Linked DNA regions of Ancylothrix sp. D3o. The protein of the gene in region 1 interacts with the protein of each later gene in a pairwise test. Links are inferred from orthologs where the notes say so. Each region holds a gene or a part of one and is shown in the gene's direction. Other genes may lie near its edges.

Region 1 (8,812 bases):
CAAACAAAACAACGTAATTATACCAGCGCCATAGGAACCTTTACTCAGGCATTGCAGCAAAATCCCAACTTAATAGAAGCCTACAACCGACGCGGACACGCTCGCTTTCTCGCCGGTGATACCTCTGGCGCAATTAAAGATTACAATCAAGCCATAACCCTAAATCCCAGCTACATAGAAGCCTACATCAACCGTGCCTACGCCCACAACAAACAAGGAAACCGCACCGCAGCCATCCACGATTATAATCAAGCCACTAAGTTATATTTAAAGCAAAAAGATCCAATCAATTACCGCAAAACCTTAGAAACATTAAAACTGCTTCCAAAGGGCGAGCAAACAAATAAGCCGATCGAAGAAAAACCCATCCCCAAAACACCCCCTATCTCTAACGCAACCAACAACAATTTTGAATTTGATCACGGATTATACAGCGCCCAAATAGGAGACTATAAAGGAGCAATTCAATACTTTAATCAAGCTCTAAAAATCAATTCCCAAGACAGCATAATTTACTATAACCGGGGACTAGCTTATTTTAAACTCGGTAAAAATAAAGAAGCCCTAGCAGATTTAACAAAAGCAATAAAAATCAATCCTAACTATATTGAAGCCTTACTAGCACGAGGCGATCTTTACCGCAAACTACCCTCTTATCAGCAAGCCATAGAAGAATACACCAAAGTCATAGAAATTAACCCCGAAAATGCCCAAGCTTATTATAACCGCGCCCTTACCTATTCTGAAAGAAGCGAAAAAAGCTGGTCACTTCAAGATAAACGTCAAGCCCAAGAAAACTATCAAAAAGCAGCTAAATTATTCTTTGAAATGGGAGATATTCCTAATTATGAAAAAGCCAGAAAACATATACAACAAAACTCCCCAGCACAACCCTCTAATCTACCAAAATCTCATAAACTTTCCCCTTCAATTTCCCCCCAAAAATCAAAGACAAACCCTAACCAATTCCAACGCCAAAAAACTAAAATCTCACCCCGCATTGAACTCGAAAAAAAATTACTTATGCTTTTAAACGGCGAGCGGCGCACAGCCCTACGCCTGGTAGAATCAGCCCAAGCGAAATATCCTGATAAAACAATAGATTGGTATTACGAAAAAGTCATTTGGGACATAGAAAGAGACCGGGGCAGGTGAACAATTAAAAACACAGACTTAATGCCAAATATAAACATACCCTTCTGCCTTCCCTTGACCTGTAGAACATTGCCAAAGACGACTTTAGAAAAACTTACAAGAGATCAGCCCGATAGTTAGACAAGCAGCCGAACAGTAAACAGCGGAAACTTAAAAAAACTTTTTAACGACAAATCTTATCAGCAGCTAACAACTTTCTCGATCCTTGCCCAAACTGCTGCGTAAAATTGATTCAAGTACAAGAAATCCATCAGGGAGCAAAACGGTTTGGCACACACACCCTACTCCGATTGGATCGTCAATCCGAGCGATCACAACACCAGAAACACCCAATCCCCAATCCCTCCCATTCCCATAGAATTAAGAGGCAAACCCGAATCACTGCCACAAACCTTACTCACTCAGATGAAAGCTGAGGAATTTTACAACCACTTCTTTTATTACCGAGGAGTCAAAAAAGCCCAAGAAGGCGACTACACCGGCGCCATAGAAACCTGGTCACAAGAAATACGCCGCCATCCAGACTTTGCACCGGCCTACTTTGATCGCGCCAACATCCGCCGCAAACTCAAAGACTTAGACGGAGCCCTAGACGACTACACCCAAGTCATCGAAATTTGCCCAGACTGTGCAGACGCCTACTTCAAAAGAGGAAACACCAGACGAGACATGGGAGATCATCAAAGCGCCATCGAAGACTACAACGAAGTCCTCCGACTCAACCCCACCTTTGCCGAAGCCTACAACAACCGAGGCAACGCACGCCGCGACACCGGCAACCACACCGGCGCCATCGAAGACTACAACAAAGCCGTCATACTCAACCCCAACTACGCCAAAGCCTACTACAACCGGGCCCTCTCACGCCGGCGCATCGGCAACTCCCTCGGAGCCATAGAAGACTACAACAACGCCATCCGCATCAACCCCGACTACGCCAAAGCCTACTACAATCGAGCATTCACCTACTCAGATTTAGGCGCAAAACAAAAAGCCCTCACCGACCTCCAACAAGCCGCCGAACTATTCTTAAAACACCGGCAAATGACCGCCTATCGCAAAATCATCCAAGACATGAAACAACTCCAACCCTAACCCAACTCCCCGACACAATAAGTTTCCGATTTCCCCAGCTTTTCCATCCAACGGATCTCAAAATCAAGCATAATAAACACTGAAATTTCTCCATCTTCCCCACGAGATACCCACACCCATCTGCGTGATATTTATCATGTCATCATCCTTTTTATTAGTAACAGATTTAGACAACACCCTCGTCGGAGATGACCAAGCCCTCGCCCACCTCAACCGGCACCTCCAGAACCACCGCACAACCTACGGCACAAAAATAGTCTATTCAACAGGCCGTTCCCTCACCAGCTACCAGCAACTCCGCCAAGAAACCCAACTTTTAGATCCAGACGCCCTCATCACATCCGTTGGCTGTGAAATTTATCATCAAAACAGCCCAAACCCAGACCCCGCCTGGTCAGAAATCCTCACCCCCGGATGGAACCGGCAACTCGTAATTAACACCGCCGCCGAATTTAGCCAACTTATCCCTCAACCCGAACCCGAACAAAGACCCTACAAAATCAGCTATTTCTTAACACAAAAAGACGCAGAAAACATCATCCCAAAACTACAAAATAACCTTCAAAAACAAAACTTAAAAATCAAACTAATTTACAGCAGCAACAAAGATTTAGACATCATCCCCCAACAAGCCGACAAAGGACAAGCCATGCAATATTTACGCAAAAAATGGCAAATTCCATCCACCCAAACCGTTGTTTGTGGAGACTCCGGCAACGACATAGCCATGTTCAGCGCCGGCACCCAAAAAGGTATCATCGTCGGAAACGCCCAACCCGAACTGCTAAACTGGCACAAAAGCAACCCATCTCCAAACCACTACCTAGCAAAAGCAACCTGTGCCGGTGGCATCCTAGAAGGACTAAAAAACTTCCACCTCCTACCCACCTAAAACCATCCCTATTCATCCCCATTCATCCGCGTTCATCCGCGTTTATCTGCTATAGGATGCGGTTAAAAAACAAAAAACCAACAACTAAAAAACTTCAACATCCTACCCACCTAAAACCATCCCCATTCATCCCCATCCATCCGCGTTCATCTGCGTTTATCTGCGGTTAAAAAACAAAAAATGATAGCCTACCTCAAAGGAACCGTAACCCAAATCCAAAAAACCCCTCCCAACAAAATCACCCTCACCCTAGAAACCAATCAAATAGGCTACGAAATCCAAATACCCCCAAGACTAGCAGAACAAATACGAACCAAAACCGAACAAATACAAATTTTCACCCACCAACAAATCAGAGAAGACCAACATATCCTGTATGGCTTTGCCAGCGCCGCCGAAAGAGACTTATTTCGTCAACTCATCAGCGTCAGCGGCATTGGCCCCCAATCAGCCCTTGGCCTCCTCGACACCCTAGGACTTGAAACCCTCGTTCAAGCCATCGTCACCGGCAACATAAAAGCCCTCACAAAAGCCCCTGGAGTCGGCAACAAAACAGCAGAAAGGCTCAGCCTCGAACTTAAAACCAAACTCGGAGAATCGCGCAAAGGAGCCGGTTTAAGCGTGCCGGTTGTCCTCGAAAACAGCCTCCAAGAAGACCTAGAAATGACCCTTTTAGCCCTGGGATACACCAACACCGAAGTCCTGCGAGTCTTAGAAGCCCTAAATCAAGAACCCGATTTAAAACAAGCCGGCATCGAAGAATGGATACGACGAGCTATAGCCTGGTTAAGCCGGCCCTAAAAACCCAGATCACAGAACTCAAAAACCAAAACCAAACCCACTAGATCGTCCTATCCCAATCAATCAACAGCCAAATTAAGCTTCAATGCCCTTGCCATAAACCACATTAACCGCTTGGTGCAAAGCCACTGTCCGATCTTCCAAAACGTGATCAGGATGAATCAAATCGAAAATGCCCAACGTTTGCAAACGACTTTGAATTTTCGGACTAGCCCCAACAATAAAGACTTGCAACCCTTTATCGACAGCATCCCGAATCGCATTCTCAATAGCCAACGAAGCAGTAACCCCCAACATCGGCACATCGCTGAGATCCATCACCAAAACATCAGCATCCTTAATCGCATTATGCTCACGGGCGATAGCCTTAGACAAACCAAAAATCATCGGGCCACTTAAATAAAACAACAACACCCGACCCTTCCCCTTATCTAGCAATTCCTTTTGCTCAGGAGTCAACCTCACATCATCATCCGTATCCGTAATCAGCTTAACTTCCTGAGACTGCAAACTGCTCAACCGTTCAATTGTGAGAACATTGGCAATAAATACCCCCACACCCACCGCCACAATCAAGTCTACAAAAACCGTCAGCAGCAGCACCCCGTACATGATCAAAGAACCTTTCACGGATATTTTGTGAGAACGCTTCAAGAAACTCCAATCGAGAATATCAATCCCCACCTTAAGGGCAATTCCCGCCAAAACCGCCATCGGAATTGGTTCGGTCAATTTTGCCGCCCCCAACACCACCACCAAAAGCACCACAGCACGAGTTAAACCCGATAAAGCAGAAGTTGCGCCGGTTTGAATATTAACAACCGTTCCCATCGTTGCACCGGCACCAGGCAAACCCCCAAAAATCCCTGAAACGATATTAGCAATGCCTTGACCAATCAATTCCTTATCTGATTTGTGTTCCGTCCGCGTCAAACTATCTGCCACCACCGCCGTTAACAAAGTATCAATACAGCCCAACATCCCCAACATCACACCATCAACAAGCATAATGGTGATTTGATCGGGGCTAAAGGTAGGCATTCGCAAACTAGGCAAAGCAACAGGAATTTCACCAATACGGCGAATATCAACGTCCTTAAATATCGTCACCGAGATCAGCGTACCGATAATAAGAGCCACAAGCTGAGGCGGCACGATTTTCTTGAATTTCTTAGGCATCAAGAAAATAATCGCCAGCGTTACCGCACCTAAAATCGCTTCCGGTGGGTTCACCTTCGATATCAACTGCGGGATAGCCATAAACGTTCCCAAAACACCACCCTTGGGCGGCGCTTGACCAAGGAACGGGGCAATTTGCAAAATTATCAAAATTACGCCAATTCCCGACATAAAGCCAGAAATGACGCTATAGGGCATTAAGGTAATGTATTTCCCTAACTTAAAAATCCCAAAAATAATCTGAAACAGGCCGGCCAACATAACGATAGTAAAAGCCATCCCCAAACCCTGATCAGGGTTAGCTGCCAGCATTGATGCCACAATGCCGGTCATTACCACCGTCATTGGGCCGGTGGGTTCAGAAATCAATGTTGGTGTGCCACCAAACAAGGCCGCAAAAAAGCCGACACAAACCGCCCCATAGAGTCCGGCAATGGGCCCTACACCAGAGGCAACTCCGAAAGCGAGAGCAAGCGGGAGTGAAACAATCGCTGCCGTGACACCACCAAAGATATCACCCCGAAGATTGCTAAAATCAATTTCATTAGTTACTGACATGAGTAAGTATGTGAAAGGAAAGTGTGCTAGAGGAGATTGAACACGAGCATATCAATAAGTGGTTTATAACAAAAGATTATGGAAAATATCTAAAATTTTTTTGGCTTGGCTTTTTGGAGTGTAAATTGCCTTAAACCACCTAAAACTCAAGGAAATATGAGACTAAACGCTATAAGACAGCCTTTTTTTCTACAGCCTATTATTTTGTTATGGGCTGCATCAATTAAGCTCATAGAACTACGACGAACCGATGCCAAAGCTCGACGATTGATTGCTTTATCGCTCTACCCTACAGGTTGCCACAAACAAAAATGATAATAAAAGCATTTATACTTACTTCCCATCAAAATTTTACCTTGCTACAGAGCTTGAGCAGGCCAAGCCAGAAAATATACACCGATATCGTTACTCGCCAGCAAACCTGTGATATGATCGACAATTGCTGGATTTTATAAAAAGACAACTCATGGCACTAACCCAACAGCGAAAACAAGAAGTAATGACGTCCTATCAGGTTCACGAAACCGACACAGGATCAGCAGATGTGCAAGTCGCCCTTTTGACCGAACGCATCAATAAACTCAGCGAACACCTCAAAGCCAATAGCAAAGACCATTCCTCGCGTCGGGGATTGCTAAAAATGATCAGCTTGCGGAAGCGTCTGCTGGCCTACATCATCAAACAAGATCAACAGCGTTATCGCAAACTGATTGAGCGCTTAGGCATTCGCGGTTAAGAAAGCTATGGCATCAGAAACCGACGAACGCTCACGTCTACCCTTTGAACCGGCCAAAAACCGCAAAAAGTCTGCTTCCCAGCGCTCTGAGGCTTCTCCAACGCCCAGCAAAGAAGCCAAAAAAAAGCCGAACCCAAAACCCATAGAAAAAACCGAGTCTAAAAGCAAAACAAAACAGCCAGTCACAAAGGCTAAAACCGCAGTACCAGAAGCAGTAAGCCGGCGTATGATTAGCCGAATGGCAGTATTTAGTGGGCTTCCAACCTTTTTAGGAATTGCCACCTTTGTTGCCAGTTATTTTGTGATCACCAACAATTGGTATGACTTGCCGAATTCAGCCGTTGTCTTAGTCAGCATGGCATTTTTTGGCATCGGCGTTTTGGGGCTAAGTTACGGAGTGATTTCAGCATCTTGGGATGAAGAAATACCGGGCAGTGCACTAGGCTGGAAAGAGTTTACAACCAATTTCGAGCGCCTCACGGCAGCTTGGCGCACGGCAGGTAAAAAAGACACGGAAACCTGAAAAAAAATACTTATTCAGGGACTCAGTGCAACAGAGAAATTTCATTATCAAATTTGAGTTTCTCGTGAAGCCTGCGCTCAGTTGCAAGCGTGAAAATTGAAGCTAAAAGAGGCCGGTTTTGCGCTAACCGGCCCACTCCTAAAAAATCCCTTATCCCCACAACCCCCTTTGTTACAAATGAAGGGGGTTAGCTTTATTAAAAATGACATAACAGCGCTCAAAAAATGACAGCCATCCCACCAGATCGGGGCAACCAGCATATTGATTGCCCCTCCAAAAAAAGATAAATGCTTTTGGACTTTAGACAACAATTAATCTTTTGAAGCTTCATTAGAACGCTTGAGAGCTTCGAGGGCTTGCAATTGTTCATTCATAGCCGTGAGAAGCTGGTCAATTGCCGGCAAAGTGTAAAGAGATTCACGATCTAAATGTGGATCAAATCTATCCCCAATTTCGCTCAATTTTCGCTGTAATTGCGTTGCTAAAGTTAAAGCATCTTGACTTAAATCCGCCAATTTTTGCTGGCGATAAAAATTCAAAGCTTCCCCCCGCAAAACCTGAAGCGTTGCCTCTTCGCCATTTTCACCGGGATTCACTTGTAACAATAGCAAAATGTGCGTTTTATTATACATTCGTTCCATTTCTACCTGTTTGGGGCGCTCCACCGGCAGAAAAGGCAAACTAAAAAAATGTTTTAATTCTTGAACTAAAGCATTAAACAACGGCAGCGACAAATCATCCAAAACAGACTGCAAAACACCTTCTTGAGTCCACAAAACTCGCCCCTTATCCCGCTGGCGTTCCAAAAACAACCGGCCTATCCCAGAAAGCAAAACCCGCGATAACAACTCTTGTAACAATTGTTGCGGCGGCAAAGTGAGAAGTGCCTGAAGCGGTCGAGAAATATAAGTCGCCTGAATTTTTAACACCGGCACCGAATTAGTATCAACCGGAGGAGGTGTTTGAGAGCGCTCTGACTGTTGAATACCTGTGTGAGATTGAATTTTTGTAGAAGGAGGCGGAGGTACACGCCCATCCCCTGAAGGGGCCTTTTTTTCGGCATCTAAAGATGGCGATAGCGAAGAATTGGATTTGCCGATAAATGTAGGAGGAACCGGCGGTTTAGTCTTCGGAGGCACCCCAGACTCAAGAGCAACATTTTTAGCCGGCTCTGAAGGTTTTATATTTTTATCCTTATAACTCAAATAAGTGGAAAGCACAGACTTATGCTGACTAGCAGAAATGGTGTGCGGCATCAAAGAACACTTCAAAGAACTTAATAACCTGCGAGTATAGTCCAAAGCTGCCGTATCTTGAGGATCAACCATCCCCAGATGTAAAACCCGCTCTTGCCGAGCTAAAGGCAAAATTTGATGATATAAGCAGACCTCAAAGGGCAGAATAGTGTCAATAAGTTTAAATATTTGATTTGTATCCATCTTGGCATACCTGTAGGTTGATAACTGCTAACGTTGCATTCTCAGCAAACAGTAAGGCAGATTACCTTTATTTTCCTTATCATAACCACCTCGTCTGCATTTAAACATCATCTTGTTTAGCACGATTTGCGATGATTTTTTTTAGATTGTTACTTAATTGCGGCTGTTAGACTGGATTTTGGCTTTCCTGTAAGAAAAAGAGGCTCCTGCGGCTAAAAAACCTTGCCTCCAAGCTTAAAAAGTCTCCCCCGACTTTAAGGCGGAGTGAAACACGCCAATTTAATATACAAGAGATCGCTTGCTTTAAAATTTCATCATTAATCAGGAAGAGCCGAAAAACCATTAATTTTCATCTATTTTCATTTCTTAAACGCCGGCAAACGACAAAACAAAAACTTAATTTTTAGCTTGATATTAATCACCTTTCTTTAAAA
Region 2 (8,861 bases), on another replicon or contig:
TCAGAGGCTTTTTGCCGGTTGGCATTACTTTTAGGAAAAAATTGTTTAATTACACAGCGGTTTTGGCTAGATTTCGAGGTATCAATGGCTAAAAAAGTTCGTCCAAAACCCCCAGCACCAAGCAATTTAATCGCCCGATAACGGTTTTGTAATAATAACGGCGTACCACAAGCATTGCAATTTTCAGCCGTAAGAGTATTTTGAGAATGCTGACAATTGGGATTTAAGCAATAGGAGTGTGCAGCGGATTGAGTCATAAAATCATTCTCCAAACAGTCATTCTGTGCCTTGTGCAGACGGACACACAGGTGAATCTGCCTTCACTACCCGTTGCCTTTGGCGGATTCCCGAAGCCTAGCGAAATTTTTTGAGTCTGTGGGTGACGACTAGGCTTTTTAGCGGGGATCTGCTATTTTTTCTGATAGATTGCTGTAAATTTTCATTTTTTACAGCACAATTTCAATAAGGCAGTTGTCGAGGGCTAAACCGCCTTCGACAGTTGCCAGCGAATCTACATTCTCGATGCCAGAGTTTCACAAAAAAAACCAGGGGCATATATAAAGGCAAAAAATATGGCTGGAAATCCCGCGCACGTCAAACGGTTATTAGAAACGAAACAATGCCAAGGAGGCGATCTTAGAGATGCCAACTTGAGCCGGTTTAATTTGAGTGGAGCCGATTTAAGTGGTGCAAAATTAATGTTTGCTAATCTCAACAGTGTTAAGTTGAGTAAGGCAAATTTAAGTGGTGCTGATTTAAGTTTTGCAAATGTGGTGGCTGCGGATTTGGTGAGTTCCGATTTAAGTGGTTTGGATGCTAAAGGCATCAATTTATTTGAATCTCATCTCAATCATGCTAATCTCAGCGGCGCCGATTTGCGCGTCTCCAATCTTGTTAATGCTGATATCAGCGATGGTAATCTTTCCGGTGCAGATTTATCAGGTGCTAATTTAATTGGCACACAGTTAGCAAGAGCAAATTTAAGTGGGGTAAATTTGGCCGGCAGTAATATGGGGAAAGCAAATTTGGTGGCTGCCAATTTGCTCAATGCAAATCTCAGTGATGCGCGTTTAGTTGAAGTAGATTTAAGTGATGCAAACCTCAGCGGTGCTAATTTGAGTAGTGCCAATTTATTAAATGCAAATTTAAGTGGTGCTAATCTTTCTGGCGCTAATCTCAATGGGGCAAATTTGGCAAATGCAAAACTCGATGGGGCGATAGGAATTGAATTAGAGAGTCAAAATTTAAGACGACCGGCATCAGACCCTTATTCAAATTCTCAACAGGCCGGTGTGCCTTATTTAAGTTTGCCACAATCAGGGCCCTATTATTCGGATACTCAACCGCGTCGAGGGTTTCCTTAATAATTGGTTTGCTGAAACCCGATCTTTTTAAAAATCGGGTTTCTAATTCAGTCTTCCCGATTTCTTCGTCTGGGGGTTTCTTTGGGTTGTTTTTTGGATTGTTTTAACTCTTTGCTGATGTCTACAAATTCGTCTCGTCGTAAATAGGGATAGTCACTCACCCAAACATCTTGGCTGGGAATGTAGATATCAGAAACTTTTTCAATGCGGCTTAAATTGGGTTGATTTGACATTACCAACATCAGGGCTACTTGTCCGCGTTTGATTTTTTTATGTTCTTTTTTGAGGGGAACTCGCAATAAGTTAGTAAAGCCGGTTTTGTCGCCAACTTCTAGGTTAATTCGTCTTTCTCGGTTTTCGACAATGACAAGTTCGCCTTCGTTGTTGACGGTTTCTTCTTGTCCTATTAAATCTTCGGTGAGATAAACATCTACAACTTTGCCTTGCCAAAATCCACAATATTGATATTTTCGGCATTGCCAATTTCTATAACTGGCTAAGGCAACCGGCCCCCACAGCCAATATAAAGCGCCGAAAATTCCGATAATTAGCTGCAAATTTGCGCCGCCTTGTCCGAAAATTGGACTCATTAACCAGATGACTACAACGGCAATAACGGAGATTAATAGGCGTTTTAGGAAGCTTTGGGCGTTTCCCCAATAGTAGGCGTATTGGGCGCCGGTGGCTACTGGGGGTATTAAATTTTCAAAGATTTTTCGGGTTAGGGGAATTAGCATAAGGGATTTTTTAACCGCAGATAAACGCAGATAAACGCAGATGTACGCGGAGCGGCGCGATAGCGCTATGCAGATGGTTCATACCTTTGGGGAAGGGGTTATGAACCATTGAGGGTGGTGGGGGTTAGAGGATTTTTTCTAGTCCATAAACCATTGATTTTAGTTGTAGAACTTTGCGAATTGAAAGGAGGACTCCGGGCATATAACAGGAGCGATCACTTGTGTCGTGGCGGAGTGTGTATATTTGGCCGGCTGCTCCAAATATTACTTCTTGGTGGGCTATTAAGCCGGGTAAACGGATGCTGTGGATGCGGATGTTTTCTTCGGCGAGGCTGCCTCTAGCACCGGCTATTTTTTCGGTTTCTTTGACTTCGGGGGGGTTGAATGTTTTTCCCATTTCTGCTAATAATTGGGCCGTTTGTATGGCGGTTCCGCTGGGGGCGTCGGCTTTTTGGTTGTGGTGTAGTTCGATGATTTCAACGTGATCGAAGTATTTGGAGGCTTGGATTGCTGCTTGTTGTAATAATACCATTCCTATAGAAAAATTGGGGATTATTAAGCAGCCGGTGCTTGCTTTTTCGGCAAATTCTTCTATGTCTTTTAGTTGTTTAGCACTCATGCCGGTGGTGCCTACAACCGGCCTAATTCCATAAGCAATGGCAGAGCGAATATTGTGATAAACTCCGTCTGGATGAGTGAAATCTACCATCACCGGCAGTTCTTTTTGTTGTGCTGCAAAAGCACACATTGATTCCATTTCGTTTGTAATCGGAATTTCCATTTCACCAATACCGGCTACTTCCCCGATATCTTTTCCGATCAGATCGGGATTGCGATCAATAGCGGCGATGAGTGTCATATCAGACGCACCGGCCACTGCTTTAACGACTTCCCGGCCCATTTTACCGCCGGCGCCGTTGACAATTACGGGGATAGGGGAATTGCTCATAATTTTTGGCTGAATATGTTTGTTACCATTCAACGAATTTTAGCAGGATGCTGGCGGAGCTACCAAAAAAGGCCGGTGGAAAGTTTAAAGTTAGTTGAGTTAAGTATGACCCAAGAGTTATAGAATGAGATACACACAACAATAATAATTTTTTAGTAGGAATTTCTCGTGACTTTGACTGCACCGGCCAACCCTGCTTTAAATGTAACAGCCCGTCGCGCTGTGTATCCTTTTACCGCCATTGTGGGGCAAGAGGAAATGAAATTAGCGCTAATGCTAAATGTAATTGACCCCAAAATTGGCGGTGTAATGATCATGGGAGATCGCGGCACCGGCAAGTCTACCACAATTCGTGCCCTGGCTGATTTGTTGCCAGAAATTGATGTGGTAGCAGATGATCCATTTAACTGTCATCCCACCGATCCTGACTTGATGAGTGATGAATTGCGCCAGCGTATTACAAAAGGCGAAAATGTGCCGGTTGTCAAGCGGAAAGTGCAAATGATTGATTTACCTTTGGGTGCAACTGAGGATCGTGTTTGCGGCACAATTGATATTGAAAAAGCATTGTCTGAAGGTGTGAAAGCTTTTGAACCGGGTTTGCTGGCAAAAGCAAATCGTGGCATCCTTTATGTGGATGAAGTCAACTTGCTTGATGATCACTTGGTAGACGTGCTTTTAGACTCAGCAGCATCCGGTTGGAATACGGTTGAACGCGAAGGGATTTCAATTCGACATCCCGCCCGGTTTGTGTTAGTTGGATCTGGCAACCCAGAAGAAGGCGAATTGCGTCCGCAGTTGTTGGATCGCTTCGGAATGCACGCAGAAATACGGACAGTCAAAGACCCAACTTTGCGGGTAAAAATTGTTGAGGAACGGTCGGCTTTTGATTCTGACCCCCAGGGATATTTAGAAAAGTGTCAAGTTGAGCAAGATGCGGTGCAAAAAAGCTTGATTGATGCCCAAAATTTGCTTAAATCTGTTCAAATTGATTATGATTTACGGGTGCAAATTTCCCAAGTTTGTGCAGAGTTAGATGTGGATGGTTTGCGCGGAGATTTGGTAACAAATCGTGCGGCAAAAGCAATTGCAGCATTTGAAGGACGGACTAATGTAACGGTGGATGATATTCGGCGGGTGGTTACGCTTTGTTTGCGTCACCGTTTGCGGAAAGATCCGCTTGAGTCGATTGATTCAGGTTCAAAGGTTGAAAAGGTTTTCTGTCGAGTTTTTGGTTTACCTGAACCCGAACAAAAAATGCCAGCGGTGGCCGGTAAGCGGTGATCAAAGAATTATTTAACCGCAGATAAACGCAGATAAACGCGGATAGGTTTTGCTTTTTATCTGCGTTTATTTGTGTCCATCTGTGGTTTTTTTTTTAATTATGCGTATTTTAGGGATTGATCCAGGTTTTGCTAAATTAGGATTTGGGGCGATTTATTGTGAAGAACCGGCCTCTATTTCAGTGGGGGATTTTGGGGTAATTCAAACTCCAAAAGGGGAAGAAATAGGAATGCGTTTGCGGACGATTTATGAAGATTTGCATACGGTTGTAGGGGAGATTAAGCCGGATTTAGTAGTGATAGAAAAGTTCTTTTTTTATCGGATGGCGAATACAATTTTGGTGGCGCAGGCGCGGGGGGTGATTATGTTAGTTTTGGCGCAGTTTGAGGTGCCGATTAGGGAGTTTACGCCTGGGCAGGTTAAGCTGGCGTTGACGGGTTATGGGAATGCGGAAAAATACGAGGTTCAAGAAGCGGTGGCGCAGGAGTTGGGTTTGGAAGTCATTCCGAAACCCGATGATGCGGCGGATGCTTTGGCTTTGGCTTTGACGGCTTGGTTTCAGAGGTAGGGGGCCGGTCTCTACAAAAACCAAACCCCGCAGGAGTTTTTTATTTTGTAGTTGCGGGTTTATAACCGTCGCTTTATCCTTTATTTCGGCTTTTTATAAATGGCTTATTCCGTTTTTACCGGCGGGATAGATCAGGCTTATGAATTGAAACGCCCTCTCTGGTTTTAAACCTAGTTAATGGGGCCGGTTTTCCCCCGCATCTCCAAAAATAAAACCCCGGTAGAAGTTGTTGGAGTGCCGATTTTTTTTGGGCAAAATTTCGTTAACTTCCTAACCCTTTCCGGGGGGGGTTTTCGCCCACCATCTGCCGGTTTTAATCGGCGACTAAAACCCGCGACTAAAACCGGCAACTACTACCAGCAATTACCTACTTACTCAACTCCTGCTCAATAGCGGAAATTAACTCAGGGGAATTCGGAGCAACACCGCTTTTAAAACGAGCCACAACCTCCCCATTTTTCCCCACCAAAAACTTCTCAAAATTCCAACCAACATCGCCCCCCAAACCCGCAGAATTAGTCAAACGAGCATAAAGCGGATGCTGCTGAGAACCCAGCGCATTAACCTTATCAAACAACTCAAACGAAACACCGTAATTAGTCTCGCAGAACTGTACAATTTGCTCATTAGTTCCCGGTTCCTGAGCCCCAAAATCATTACAAGGAAAGGCCAAAACCCGTAAACCTTGAGCCTTATACTTTTGATACAACTCCTCCAAACCGGCATACTGGCGCGTGTAACCACAATAAGAAGCCACATTTACAATCAGTAAAACTTGGCCGGCATAACTTCCTAGCAGTCTTTCCTCACCTTGGATCGTCTTTACAGAAATATCAGATACTTGTTGGCTCATCTTCAGTAGATAAAAATTTAACAATCCCTCTTAGTATAGATGCAGTGCCAGCCCGTTTCAGCCAAGAATCGAAAAAGCCCAGCCAAAGCAAGACCTGCAATACCCCAACCCGCCAATCCCAAACCCCTACAGCCCTCAAATGTGAGATAATTAAACAGAATAATTTTATGTTTTGTTAAATTTGGGAAAAATATTCGCCTTTATCCAGAATTTCAAGTTATCTTCCAAGAACATAGCAATAGCCATGAGGAGCCATTCCCCAACAGAAAGCCTCCCATTGATAAGAAATTTTAAATACCTTGGTAACAAAACCAAAAGCTTTGTCTATCATTTGACAAACTTATCTGAGCAAACAAAACCCCTAGAAATCAAAAATCAAAAATCAAAAATCAAAAATATTAAAACCATGCAGCTAAAAAAACCCCCCATACATCTGCCACATTTAGAAGATGTTATTGATCCACACCCCCTCACCGTCAGCCCAGAAACCCCTCTCATCGAAGTCATTGCAATGATGGGCCAGCTTCGCAACAGTTGCCCGCTCAGCAAAATCAACCCCCTCAAAGAAATTTCAAAAGACAACACATCTGCCCTCCTGGGAGAAGCCAGAGCAAGCTGCGTTTTGATCATAGAAAAACAAAGCCCAGAAAATAGCAGCCCCAACCTCCTAGGCATCTTCACCGAACGCGATCTCGTCCATTTAATCGCCTCCGGCAAAGTTGGTTTAAACCACTGCACGATAGCAGAAGTAATGACATCCCCCGTGCTTGTTGTCTGCGACAAAGAAGTACAAGACGTCTTCACCGTATTGCTAATGCTGCGACAACACCGCATTCGCCACCTGCCGATCACCAACAGCCAAGGCACCCTTCTGGGAGTCATCACCCCCGAAACCATCCGTCAAGCCATTTTGCAACCGGCAAACCTCCTCAAAATGCGATCCGTTGAGGAAGTAATGAACAGCGAAGTCATCCAAGCACCCCTAGAAACCTCCGTGCTCAACCTGGCAAAACAGATGACAGAGCACAACGTTAGCTGTATCATCATCTCCACCGGCACCTCCGCCAACAGCACCCCCATAGGAATGGTTACAGAACGCGATATCGTGCAATTTCAATCGCTTGAACTCGATCTCGGCAAGATAAGCGCTGAAACCGTAATGAGTACCCCCCTATTTTGCCTGAGCCCCGAAGACTCGCTCTGGCAAGCCCATCAAGAAATGCAGCAGCGATTCGTCCGCCGGCTCGCCGTCGCCAATAAACAAGGACAACTCCAAGGCATCATCACCCAAACAAGCCTGCTGCGAGTCCTCGATCCAATGGAAATGTCCGGCATCATCGATGGCTTACAAATTGCCATCGAACAGCGCACCGGCGAACTGCAAAAAGCCCTCAGCGAACTCAACGAAGTTGTCACCCAACTCGAAAGCGAAATCGCCACCCGTAAACAAACCGAAGAACGCCTCCGCCTGCTGGAGTCTGTCGTCCTCAATGCCAACGATGCCATCGTCATAATGCACCCTGACGGCACACAACAAACCGATCCCACCATATTGTTTGTCAACCAAGCCTTTACCAAACTCACCGGCTACAGCCTCACAGAAATCGCCGGCAAAAGCCCCAGCATTTTGCGGGGCCCAAACAGCGACCCCAACCAAATAGCCAAAATCCAACAAGCCTTTTTAGCCCAAAAACCCGTCCGCGTCGAAATCATCAACTACCGCAAAGACGGCACAGAATATTGGGTAGAACTCAACAGCGTCCCCGTCACCAACAGGGCCGGCAAACTCACCCACTGGATCTCCGTCCAACGTGATATCACCGAACGCAAACGCATGGAACAAGCGCTTTTTGCCGAAAAAGAACTAGCCCAAGTCACCCTCCAATCCATCGGCGATGGAGTCATCACCACCGACGCCACCGGACGTATTTCTTCCCTCAACCCCGTTGCCGAAAAACTCACCGGCTGGACAACAAAAGAAGCCAAAGGCTTACCCCTTAACCGCGTCTTTCACATCGTTAACGATCAAGACGGCATCCCCGTTGAAAACATCCTCTCAAGCGCCCTTTGCAACGACCAAATCATCGATTTAGTCAACCACAACCTCTTAATTGCCCGCAACGGCCACCAATTCGCCATCGACCACTCCGCCGCACCCATCCACTCCTCTTGCGGTACCTTAGTCGGTGCCGTGTTAGTATTTCGTGACGTCACCCAAATCCGCACCCAAGCTCGTCAACTATCTTGGCAAGCCAGTCACGACGCCCTCACCGGCCTTGTCAACCGCCGCGAATTTGAATATCAACTCGAACAAGCTATCTTTAATGCCCAAAGAAATAACTTAAATCATATATTACTTTTTTTAGACTTAGACCGATTTAAAATTGTTAACGATACCTGCGGACATATTGCCGGTGACGAACTACTCCGACAAGTCACACAACAATTTAAAACAAAAATTCGCAAAACCGATCTCTTAGCCCGTCTCGGCGGCGATGAATTTGCCGTCATCCTTTACCAATGTTGCCATGAGCAAGGCTTAGAAATTGCCGAAAAACTTTTACAAAGTATTCACTCGTTTCGCTTTGTTTGGCAAGATAAAAGCTTTAGCCTGGGAGTCAGTATTGGCTTAGTAAGCATTAACGCCACCAGCCAAAACGCCCAGCAAACCTTAAACGAAGCCGATGCCGCCTGTTATGCAGCCAAAGATCAAGGCCGCAACCGAGTTCATATTTATGAGGCAAATGATCGAGAATTAGCCAAACAACGCGGTGAAACTCAATGGCTTGTCAGAATTACCCGCGCCTTAGAAGAAAACTTATTTTGTCTTTTTTCCCAGCCCATCGTCCCCATTACTCAACCAGCACTTCAAATTGATAACAAAACAACCCCAGTCAGCGATTTACATTGTGAAATTTTACTGCGTCTACAAGACCCCGAAACCGGCCAAATTATCTCACCAATGGCCTTTATCCCCGCCGCTGAACGCTATCACCTCATGCACGCTATCGACCGCTGGGTTATCCGTAGTTTGTTCAGTCAACTTTCTCTCTTTAAACCCCATCAATACCTAAAACTTCAACAGAAAAGTGCCCAAAAATTCCCC

Evidence for each region.
Region 2: the proteins of ruvA (region 1) and ruvC interact in binary tests that used the Escherichia coli proteins (3 or more experiments, as listed by UniProt). The link is inferred for Ancylothrix sp. D3o from one-to-one orthologs.

Annotation. Positions count from the first base shown.
Region 1 is NZ_JAMXEX010000007.1:215,551-224,362, forward strand. Bases 2,183-5,132 are described here. They hold ruvA (Holliday junction branch migration protein RuvA), read left to right. Parts: upstream 2,183-3,322; coding sequence 3,323-3,943; downstream 3,944-5,132. Other genes in these bases: NG798_RS14875 (tetratricopeptide repeat protein), read left to right, coding at 2,183-2,250; NG798_RS14880 (sucrose-phosphate phosphatase), read left to right, coding at 2,387-3,142; NG798_RS14890 (SulP family inorganic anion transporter), read right to left, coding at 4,019-5,132. Outside these bases: NG798_RS14870 (tetratricopeptide repeat protein), read left to right, coding at 1-1,155; more of NG798_RS14875, read left to right, coding at 1,423-2,182; more of NG798_RS14890, read right to left, coding at 5,133-5,680; rpsO (30S ribosomal protein S15), read left to right, coding at 6,147-6,416; NG798_RS14900 (PAM68 family protein), read left to right, coding at 6,424-6,939; NG798_RS14905 (hypothetical protein), read right to left, coding at 7,251-8,378. UniProt on the Escherichia coli protein: The RuvA-RuvB-RuvC complex processes Holliday junction (HJ) DNA during genetic recombination and DNA repair.
Region 2 is NZ_JAMXEX010000001.1:970,460-979,320, reverse strand. Bases 3,170-6,168 are described here. They hold ruvC (crossover junction endodeoxyribonuclease RuvC), read left to right. Parts: upstream 3,170-4,434; coding sequence 4,435-4,902; downstream 4,903-6,168. Other genes in these bases: NG798_RS04050 (EAL domain-containing protein), read left to right, coding at 6,162-6,168; NG798_RS04055 (glutathione peroxidase), read right to left, coding at 5,270-5,755; bchI (magnesium chelatase ATPase subunit I), read left to right, coding at 3,219-4,334. Also shown: NG798_RS04085 (VIT domain-containing protein), read right to left, coding at 1-257; NG798_RS04080 (pentapeptide repeat-containing protein), read left to right, coding at 573-1,364; NG798_RS04075 (phosphate ABC transporter permease), read right to left, coding at 1,412-2,101; dapB (4-hydroxy-tetrahydrodipicolinate reductase), read right to left, coding at 2,226-3,050; more of NG798_RS04050, read left to right, coding at 6,169-8,861.